Regions from separate parts of the Sporolactobacillus sp. KGMB 08714 genome, predicted to be linked through region 1. Evidence: riboswitches for the same ligand, from Rfam matches in the RefSeq annotation. Region 1 holds a riboswitch; the other holds the start of a gene.
What was found. A riboswitch is a leader RNA that binds a small molecule or an ion and turns the genes downstream of it on or off. The one in region 1 is predicted to bind FMN.
Positions count from the first base shown of each region.

Region 2: another riboswitch for FMN. It lies ahead of Q6A92_RS10185 (ECF transporter S component); the one in region 1 lies ahead of ribD (bifunctional diaminohydroxyphosphoribosylaminopyrimidine deaminase/5-amino-6-(5-phosphoribosylamino)uracil reductase RibD).

Region 1 covers NZ_JAUUBW010000034.1:97,547-103,066, reverse strand. The annotation lists gene Q6A92_RS14620 (bifunctional 3,4-dihydroxy-2-butanone-4-phosphate synthase/GTP cyclohydrolase II) at 1-680, opposite strand, end outside; gene ribE (riboflavin synthase) at 724-1,386, opposite strand; gene ribD (bifunctional diaminohydroxyphosphoribosylaminopyrimidine deaminase/5-amino-6-(5-phosphoribosylamino)uracil reductase RibD) at 1,386-2,462, opposite strand; FMN riboswitch at 2,656-2,801, opposite strand; gene Q6A92_RS14605 (PTS fructose transporter subunit IIABC) at 2,931-4,862, opposite strand; gene Q6A92_RS14600 (DeoR/GlpR family DNA-binding transcription regulator) at 5,019-5,520, opposite strand, start outside.
Region 2 covers NZ_JAUUBW010000020.1:31,326-36,845, forward strand. The annotation lists gene Q6A92_RS10160 (superoxide dismutase family protein) at 1-300, opposite strand, end outside; gene Q6A92_RS10165 (hypothetical protein) at 927-1,175, shown strand; gene Q6A92_RS10170 (NUDIX hydrolase) at 1,315-1,824, opposite strand; gene Q6A92_RS10175 (YdbC family protein) at 2,018-2,299, shown strand; gene Q6A92_RS10180 (1,4-dihydroxy-2-naphthoate polyprenyltransferase) at 2,613-3,527, shown strand; FMN riboswitch at 3,666-3,794, shown strand; gene Q6A92_RS10185 (ECF transporter S component) at 4,064-4,669, shown strand; gene Q6A92_RS10190 (acyl-CoA thioesterase) at 4,955-5,470, opposite strand.

The sequences.
Region 1 (5,520 bases):
TCGAACGGGCCGGTATAGCCGATGGCTTTAAAATGCCCGTACTCTGTCGGCAAATCGGCAGTCACGACTCTCCTGACCCCGTGATTCTGCCGATACGCGATCAGATCTTTAACTGTAATGATCTTCAGGCCGAATGTTTCGGCCAGCTTCTCAAGTTCGGGAAAGCGTGCCATTCTGCCGTCATCGCGAACAACCTCGCAGATGATGCCTGCCGGTCTGGCACCGGCCAGCTTTGCAAGATCCACGGCCGCCTCTGTGTGGCCCTCGCGTTCCAGTACTCCGCCATCTTTCGCGATCAGCGGAAAGACATGGCCGGGATGATTAAAATCCGATGCGGTGGCATCGTCAGAAACAATCTTTCTGATTGTCTGTGCGCGTTCAAATGCGCTAATGCCCGTTTTCGTATCTTTATCGTCGACACTGATCGTAAATGCTGTTTCATGATGGTCGGTATTGTTTGCCACCATCGGTCTGAACCCTAGCGATTCGGCAAGCGGCCGGCTGACCGGCATGCAGAGCAGCCCTTTGGCATGCGTAATCATAAAATTGACGGTCTCCGCTGTCGTTTTATCTGCCAGAGCAAGCAGATCGCCTTCATTTTCACGCCCCTCATCGTCACAGACAATGATTATTTTTCCTTCTTTCAAATCAGAAAGGGCTTCTTCTATTGTAGCAGGCATATGCTTTAACCTCCTTATGATCCTTCCGGCATATGTAACACCGTTATTTATTTAGTGATGTGTTAAATCCGTTTTCTTTAAGCATGTCATAGGTCAGGGAACCGGAATCGTCGGACTTGCCCGCAGTCAGCTGATTTTGTACATATTTTTGCAGTATATCGCCCTCGATATTGACGGAATCGCCGACTTTTTTAGATCCCAAAACCGTATGGGCGTACGTGTGCGGAATCAGCGATAGGGTAAAAAATTGCGGTCCGGCGTGAAAAACGGTCAGACTCGTTCCGTCAACGGCAACCGATCCTTTCTGCACCAGACCGGCCAGAATATCCGGAGACGCCTGAATATCAAGATAATAGGCATTTCCTTTCGGTACAATCCTGACAATCTTTCCTGTCCCGTCAATGTGGCCGGTCACGAAATGGCCGCCCAGTCTTCCTCCCGCTTTTACAGCGCGTTCCAGATTGACGGAATCGCCGGCCTGCAGCGAATGCAAAGTCGTCGCGCGTATCGTCTCCGGCATAATGTCCGCGCTAAAAGCATCCTCTAACCGCCCCGTAACTGTTACACAGGTCCCGTTGACCGCTATACTGTCGCCGATGGCTGCGTCTTCAAGCACCCGATCGGCCTGAATCGACAGGCGGATGGCGTCAGGCCGTTTCTCAATCGACGCAACATGTCCGACTTCTTCTATCAGTCCCGTAAACATCAAGAATCGCCCTCTTTCAAAATTAATGTGACTTTCAGATCCCGGTCCAGCTGCTCAACGTGTTCAATCGACAAATCCGGAACGTCTGCCAGATGTTTAATCCCCGTACCGCCGATCGCCGACAGTGCTTCCCTGCCGCCAATCAGCCTGGGTGCAATATAGGCAATTACCTGATTAAATGCTCCGGCCTGCAGGAAACTTCCGTGTATGGTTGCTCCGCCTTCCACGAGCAGCGAAGTCACCTCTTTCTCTCCCAGATAGTTCAGAACATCTTCAATCGCGATACGATCCGACGGCAGCCGGATAATGTTTACCCATTCGTTTTGCAGGCGGCGCGCCTTGGCACCGTCGATCGCTTTTCCTGTAAAAATCCATGTCGGCGCGGCGCTGTCCGTCACAACCCGGGCATCTTCGCAAATATGCAGATGCGTGTCCAGAATCACCCGGATCGGATTATTGGCTTTGTATGCCGAATGGGCCGTCAGATGCGGATCGTCCGCCGTGACCGTCCCGATTCCGGTCAGAATCGCATCATGGATCCGGCGCTGCGCATAGCCGTCGGACCGTGAAGCCCGGCATGTGATCCATTTGCTTTCTTTTCCTGATGTCGCCGTCTTCCCATCCAGACTGCACGCAAGTTTAAGCGTGACATAGGGCGTTTTATGACGGATATAATGAAAAAAGACAGGATTCAGCGCATCCGCTTCTTTCTGAAGAACGCCGGTTTCAACTTCAATACCTGCATCCCTAAGCTTCTCAATGCCGCGCCCGGCAACAAGCGGATTCGGATCGGACGACGCAATGACAACCTTGCTCAACTGCTTTTTGATAATTAAATCGGCACATGGCGGCGTCCTGCCGAAATGGGAGCAGGGCTCAAGTGTTACATAAATCGTGCCGCCCTTGGCCCGATCTTCGGCCATGCGCAGTGCATTTACCTCCGCGTGGGCTTCTCCTGCCTTCAAATGCGCGCCCATCCCGACAATTTCCCCATGATTGACAACCACGGCACCTACCGCAGGATTCGGGCTGGTCTGGCCGGCGGCGGCTTTCGCTAAATCGATTGCCAGTTTCATATATTTTTCTTCCAAAAGATCATCCCCCGAATGAATGTCCCGTTAAATGTGAAAAAGCCCCCGGAGATGAACTTCCCCGGGGGCTTGACGGCATCAGAGCCAGTTTATTCTTTGGTCATTCCCAATAAAAAACAAACAAATTGGTTCCGCAGGATCCAGGCAATTCAAACAGTACATATTTGAATGCCCTTCTCCAATCCTTCTCCCATCCAGACTTTACTGTCGGCTTCAGCTTCTGACTGAATCCACCGCCGGCCAAAACATTGGCAGGCGGGTCGCGGGCTAAGGCACTAGGCCATCACCGCCGGTTGGGAATTTCACCCGACCCCGAAGGATAAATCCTTTATTAAACTGCTTTCATTGTAACATAAAATTTTTGATTATCAAACATTCTGTCTTCGAAAAATTGAATAAAAGCCGGTCCGGACATCCACGGCGGATTCCCGGACCGGCTTTATACATCCATTGTCAGACAATCTGTTTCTGCTTCGCAATATTTTCGGAAGTGCCTTTCTGCTCAACCGTTTTCTTCCAGAAGCCGAGAATCAGTCCGGAAATAACCGCCCCGATAATAATTGAGAGAAGGAACAGCACACCGTGATTACCAAGGAAAACCACGAAAATGCCTCCGTGAGGAGCGGGAATATTCACATGCCAGAACTGAGTCAGACCGCCGGCAACGGCCGAACCGATAATACTCGAACCGATGACCCGCAGCGGATCGGAAGCTGCGAACGGAATGGCGCCTTCCGTGATGAACGATGCACCCAAAACATAGTTCGTGATCCCTGCCTTACGTTCATCTTCGGTGAATTTATTTTTAAAAAGCGTTGTAGCCAGTGCGATCGCAAGCGGCGGAACCATGCCGCCGGCCATCACGGCCGCCATCATCAGACCGCCGTTCGAAGCGCCGCTTGTGAATACGCCGATGGCAAACGTGTAGGCTGCTTTATTGACCGGGCCGCCCATATCGACAGCCATCATGCCGCCGAGAACAAGACCGAGAATAACGGCATTCCCTGTTCCCAGATTATTCAGCGCCCCGATCAGTCCGCTGTTGATCCATTTAAAAATCGGATCAAGAATAAAATACATCAGCGCCCCGCTGATCAGCAGCCCGAAAACCGGATAGAGCAGAATCGGTTTCAGGCCGTCCAAGGTTTGCGGCAGATTCTTAAACATCCGCTTCAGCAAGACAATCACCCAGCCGGCAAGAAAGCCGGCGGCAAGGCCGCCGAGAAAACCGGCATTGGATGAAGACGCCAGGAAACCGCCAACCACCCCCGGCATTAACGCCGGCCGGTCGCCGATGCTGACAGCTATATAGCCTGCCAGAATGGCGATCAGAAAATGGAAGGCACCGGTATCGCCGCCGGCTATCGCGCCAAGCATCAGATAAATCGGATTCGTTTTGCCCAGCGTATTTTCAAGCAGAAACGAAATGGCAAGAAGAATACCGCCGCCGACAACGAAGGGCAGCATGTGAGAGATACCGTTCATCAGATCCTTGTAAATCCTGCTCCAGACGGAGCCGCCGGTCGGCTCGTCTTCAGCCGGACCGCCCTCGGCATGGTAGACGGGCGCCCGCCCGTTTATTATTTTATTGATCAATTCCTGCGGCTTGCGGATTCCGTCACTGACAGGGGTCTGAAGCACAGGTTTGCCGTCGAAACGGGCCATGTCCACTTTCTTATCTGCGGCAACGATGATGCCCGCCGCCTGGTTAATCTCCTCGTTCGTCAGGCGATGTTTAACGCCTTCTGAGCCTTGCGTTTCAACACGAATCGGAATGCCCATTTCTTTTGCTTTTTTCTTGAGCGCATCTTCAGCCATGTACGTATGGGCAATGCCGGTCGGACAGGCTGTCACGGCAAGTACAAACTGCGAGTCCTTCGACGCGCTTCTGTCGCCGTCTGCTTCGTCATTCTTCTCTTCAGCCTCTTTTTTCGCCTGCTGATCGTTAAATAATTCTACGACCTCGCCAGCCGTTTCGGCCTCTTTTACTTGTGCGACAAATTTCTGATCAATGAGCAATCTTGAGAGAGCCGCCAGCGTCTGAAGATGGACATCGGCTGCGCCTTCAGGAGCGGCAATCATAAAAAACAGATAGGACGGTTTCCCATCCAGGGCTTCGTAATTCACGCCGCTCCTGCTTCTTCCGAAAACAACCGTCGCCTCATTGACAGCTTTTGTCTTCGCATGAGGCATGGCGATGCCGTCACCGATCCCCGTGCTTGACTCCGCTTCCCGCTTCAGGATCATCTCTTTAAACAACTTGGGATCATTTATTCTTCCATTTTTAATCAGACTCGAGATGAGCTCGTCAATGGCCGCTTCTTTTGTCGTCGCTCTCATGTCCATAACCATGGCGCGTTCAATCATGAGATCCGTTATCTTCATTTGGTCCACCCCTTTTTTCTCAGCATCCTTATGAAGGAAATAGAATCTGAAGGCCGTTCTTTCGGAGGAGACGATTTCACGTATGGCCTCAGTTTCCCCAAAAAGAAACATAGAAACACCCTGTCTGCCAAGAATTAAGGAGTTTTCAGTCAATGATTATTCAACGTCAGGTTCATCATCGGCACAGATGACTCTCGTCTTTTCGAGTATCAAAGAGCCGATGGTTTCAGGCAGTCGATCGGTGATAATCGAAGCCTGTTCAATATCGAACATTTTGCAAAAAGATATCTCGGAAAATTTACTTCCGTCCGCCACGACAAATGACTGGGCAGCCAGCTCTCTGGCGCGTCTCTTAAGTGCCGCTTCTTCAGGATCGGGTGTCGTGTAGCCCATCTCAGCGTCTATTCCGTTGACGCCGATGAAGGCTTTATCGAACCGAAAAAGATTCAGAGTCTGGGCGGCAATGCTGCCGACCAGCGCTTTGGTTGTCCCCTTCACCATGCCGCCGATCAGGTAGGACACAATCCGCCTGCCGACAAGCGCCTCACCATGAGCAGGGCTGTTAGTGACAACGGTTACATTCTTCGCATTAATATAAGGAATCATTTCCAAAGTCGTCGTTCCCGCATCCAAATAAATGCATTCATTATCTTTCACC
Region 2 (5,520 bases), on a different contig from region 1:
ATTGAAATGGCCGCCCGCCGACATAAAGTCGGGCGGCGTACAGCTCCCGACCTCGTGAAAATGGATCGCATGAAGCCCCGGCCTGAGCCCTTCGGCCTGAAGTGCAACGCTGACTCCTTTTTCTGTTTCGGTAAGGACGGCTTCGCCCAGTTCTTCGCCCTTTCCGTCAATAAGCGGCACAATCAGCTTCTGACTCTGACTGCTCTTCGCATTGACCTCGTGTCCCCAGTGATTTTCATAGACGACAACGGCAAGGGCAAGCAGCGCACAAAACAAATAGAAAATCTTGCCGATATTCACCTTGATCAACCTCCTGCGCTTATCATGCGCAGTTTCGGCCTTTTTACTCGGCGGATGCGAAGGCTTCATCGGCCGGAGCCTATTTCTTCACCCCGGCGGCCCGTGACAGTTTACGGCTGTCAAAGTTTAAGGTACAGTCTCTATTTAATAACTGAACCGATGAGTATAATAAAATTAGTATATGAATTTTGCAAGTTTATTTTAGGATTCGAGTATCCTTTGGCTCATCCGGATCTGATTATTCGCACTTATTGATTCCAGTCCGTTTACTGTCGATTTTTGGCCGTTACTGTCGATCTGCCGCGCTTATTTTGCACTCTACTAATGATAAGCGGCGCCCTATTGTCGCTAGCCGGCATTTTCCCGGCGATTTTTGCCATGATTCGTAGAAATACGGCGGGCCGGAGAAAAAGATCGGCCGTTTCCGCCGTTTACTGCCGCCCGTGCATGACTTCCCCTTTTTCGAAAGAATAAACCGCCGCCCGCATGAACATTGAGAGGAATATATTGCCACATGCAGAGCGACCGCTCTTCAGAAGAATCGATGGTCTTCGCGCCGCGGCCCGGCGGGATACATGAGTTGAGGCGGTACTCAGTTTTTAGAATCCGGGAAGGGAATGAATGGTATGAGAGCCATCTTGGAATTAATCCGTATTATAGCAATACTTTCCATCCTCGGCAGCTTAATGGGAACTTCTGTGAAATTAATATACGCGGGTTTTGGAATAAACGTAGATCATACCGGCGGTGCCTGGTTAGCAGGGTTATCAATTCTTACTTTGCTTTTTGTATTGTATAGAAATAAACTGCAATTTTCCGGATTTTACAAAGGAGCCGGCAAAGAAAAATTACCGAAAAAATTAGTCATTCTCTGATTTTTTGTTCAATAGCCATGTTAATTTTAGCGCCCTTTTTTCATTAAACGGATCAACAGGAATGGAGAAAAACCCGGCAGTTCCGGGATCCCCCCTAAACAAAAGTTTAACCGGGCCCTTATAAAAACGATCAAGGCAATTATGAAGGCCTCCCGGAATGTACAGCAGGCCCGGGAAGAGGCCGGATTTCAGAATGGACCACTGTGTCGCCGTGAAACGTACAATGATAGTCCGCCGGGCCCCGGCGCGCAATGTCAAGGACATCCTTCATAAAATAGCGCAGGGTCGGAACGGTTCCGAAGTTTGCTGCCGAGAGCAGCCATTTTTCTTTTTTCCATTCAAGAATTCCTTCTCTTGTCCTTTCCGGAGTCTCTAGTTCATCTTTATCGCCGATATCGGCCACAAAGACATACATTCCCTGTGCCTCTTCTTCATCAGGGTTCCAGGTCACTGTTCCCCGATAGACGGGGCGGCCGATTTTTAAACCGGTCTCTTCCCGGACTTCCCGGATCACGCATTCAGAGGGCGTCTCCCCCGGCTCCAGCTTGCCGCCGACTCCGTTCCACGCTCCCTGCCAGGGCGATTTTTCCCGATTAATCATTAAGATTTCATCCCGATATCTGATAAAGGCCAGTGTATAACGAAGCATGTTTCTCCCCCACCTCTCTGCCCGGGCTTTCTCATGCCGGACGGCCGGTACGCTTTTAGTGCCATTATAGCAAAATTATGACATGAAAGGTCTTTTCCGTCCTATTTCTGTGTATCCGCATTGACAGAACATCTGTTTGTGTTTAAACTGATATCAGAACATTTGTTCAAAAAAATTGATAGAGGTGATTGTTATGGCAGAAAAAAATTCAGAACTCCATTTCAGCATTATCCGGCATTTCGGCGTACTGGCTACGGAATCCGGAGGCTGGACAAAGGAACTGAACCTGGTCACCTGGAACGACCGGGATGCAAAATACGACATCAGAAGCTGGGCTCCCGGCAAGAAAAAGATGGGGCGGGGCATTACCCTGACCGGAGTCGAATGCAATGAGCTCCGGACCTTGCTGAACACGCGCTTTCCTCAGCCTTCCCGCACCTCCGAAGCAAGCATCCCTCCCTCCGTCAATCCGTAAAAGCGCTTCTTCATCCTTTCCATTCGTTAAACACGGAATCTGTACCCTGCCTTAAATACTCCCGGTAATTTCTCTCTTAACATCTACAATTTTTCCCAGACGGCTTTTATGAGACTTTTCCGCTGCTTTTTCTGCAAGTTCGCCCGGCAGCCGCCGTTTTGAATATTGACACATCGGGCCGATTTCCATAAACTGAAAAGAGGAATCTTGTCGATTTTGTCGAAAATCGGATTTTTGCGGCAGGTGGTTTTCCATAAACCGCTTGATCTATGCCGTCGGCCTGCCGGATAACTTTTACTGGGAGAGATTGCACATGGGCGAACAAATTCCGGAAAAAAACACAGGTTTCAGAAGATGGTGGAGCATGATGCGTCCGCACACACTTACGGCTTCATTTGTTCCCGTTACACTCGGAACCGCTCTGGCACTGCCTTCAGGGAAACTGAATATCCCGCTCTTTATTGCCATGCTTATTGCATCGATGCTGATACAGATTGCGACCAATCTGTTTAATGAGTATTTCGACTTTAAAAGGGGGCTGGATACGGCAGAATCCGTGGGAATCGGGGGAAGCATCGTCCGGGACGGGTTCCGCCCGAAAATGATTCTGGATCTGGCTCTCAGCCTCTGCTTTGCCGCCATGCTGATCGGTGTGTATATCTGCATTGAAAGCAGCTGGTGGATCGCTGCCGTCGGATCGGTCTGCATCCTGACCGGGTATCTGTATTCGGGCGGCCCCTATCCGATCGCTTATACCCCGTTTGGGGAACTGGTTTCCGGTCTGTTCATGGGTGTCTTTATTATCTGGATTTCATTCTTTATTCAGACGGAAACGCTGACGCTGAGCTGTATTCTTATTTCGATTCCAATCGGCATTCTGGTCGGCGGGATTAATATGGCGAACAATATCCGCGACCTGACCGGCGATAAGAAAAAAGGGCGGCGGACACTGCCCGTCCTGCTCGGGCGCCCGAAAGCGATTCATCTGCTGGCTTCCCTCTTTGCTTTTTCTTACCTCTGGATGATCGGTCTCATGGCCTTCCGCGTGGAATCCGCTTGGATTCTGATCGTGTTTGCGAGCCTTCCCAAGGCCATTCAGGCAACGAGGCTTTTTCACGGCAAAACGAAGTCCATCCAGCTGATGCCGGCAATGAAAGCAACCGCACAAATGCAGACTTTGTTCGGGTTCCTTCTCTCTCTTGGATTAGTGCTTGATCATTTTATCTGAGTAGCGGTGCGTCTCTGAACGGAGACGCTTTTTTTTATTTTCACCGGCCTTTATTCAACCGATCCTGCCGGTTTTTCTGAATGAAAGTATTGCCGGACTTTACAAAAAAAAGTATAATGAAGCTGTTAGCTGAATATGAGATTCCTTCAGGGCAGGGTGAAATTCCCGACCGGCGGTAATGGAATGTGTTCCAGAGTCCGCGAGCCGAAAGGTTGATCCGGTGAAAATCCGGAACCGACAGTACAGTCTGGATGGGAGAAGGATGATGTGCCGACGCATTTTTGCGTTTTAACGTGCATTTTCTTGAGAAAGGCTGCTTTTCCGCAGTGGAGCGGCGGCCCTTCGTTTTAAAAAAGCCCAAAGGAAAAATCCTTTGGGCTTTTTTGTCTCAACCGGGACCCTGCAGCCGGACCAGCCGCAGAAAAACGGCATCCGGTTTCTTAAAACCGGCAATGGGAAATGTCCGTGAATCAGGATCAAGAACGGAGTGCGCTTCACATCGTCCCCCAATTATAAAAAAATATGGGGTGATTATCTTGAAACAAGCATCATTAAAAAAATTGGTATTGGTTGCACTGCTGGCTACCATCGGTTTCCTGATCATGTTAATTGCTTTTCCGATTCCGATGATGCCGGGGTTTCTGACGCTGGACTTCAGCGATCTTCCGGCACTGATCGGTACACTTCTGCTTGGTCCGGGGGCCGGAGTCGCTATTGAGGCCATTAAAAACATTCTTCATGTTCTGCTCACAGGTTCGCTGACCGTCGTTCCGGTCGGGGAATTCGCCAACTTTTCGGCAGGATCGATACTGATCCTCGTTTCCTGGTATTTTTACCATAAAAGACCGTCGATTGCTTCGCTCGCAATCGGAATGGTTCTCGGAACTGTGATCATGACGGCGATCATGTCGGTTGCCAATTATTTTGTCATTTTCCCGGGATACGCCCTTTTCCTCGGATTCAGTGTGAATATGGCCGTATCCCAGGCCCAGGCCGTCAATCACGGCATTGACAGCCTGCTGACGCTGATCGTCTACAGTGTTATGCCGTTCAATATCATTAAGGGTGCCGCCTTGACCGTTCTGATGATTCCGGTCTACACGCGCCTCAGGAACTTTCTGCAGAAACGCAGTATCGTCTGACCGGAAGCTCGTCCGATCGGCATTATTATATAAAACCTGCATTCCCGTGTTTTTATACCAAGGTCATGAATAAGCCTGATATTAAGTGTTTTTGGAGCTATATCAACTTGTATGATTATACTGATTAAACAGAAGCATTTATCTGACAATCCTTTATCGGTGCTGCTTACAGATACCTTGTTATAATTTCCCGGGAATCCAGGTTAAAAGAGAGGGCATCTCTTCAGTCGGCTTTTCGACTTTGAGATGCCTTTTTTCGTTTCATAAATACCGATCAATCGGGACTCAACGATCCCACGGTTTTTTCAATGTCAGTCTCGACACAAAATTTCTTGTCTCGCTTCTCCTGTTCTGGCGATGAAGATAGCGTTTCTCCGCACTTTTGTACAGCATCTTCTCTTCGTCGCTTTCAGGAACCACTCCGGGAACCGGGATGGCCTTTCCATTTTCATCGACCGCAACAAAGGTCAGAAAACAAGTCGTACACAATGTGCGTTTCGCTGTCTTCAGTTCCTCTGTAATAATCTTTACGAAGACTTCCATGGACGTATGGTGTGTCCAAGTGACAATAGCCTCCAGGCAAACTGAAGATCCTGCTCTGATTGGGCACAGAAAATCTACTGAATCGATCGAAGCCGTAACAACCATTTGGCGGGCATGGCGCATCGCTGCGACTGCCCCGATGTTATCTACGTACATCATCAGCTTGCCGCCGAAAAACGTCCCATGGTTATTCGTGTCGCTTGGCATAACGTGCACAGACGTAACCGAACGCGACTCATTGACCTTTTTTTCCTCCATTTCCTTTCTCCCCCTGATCGCCGGTCTAATCCTGTGCCGGCTGTCAACAA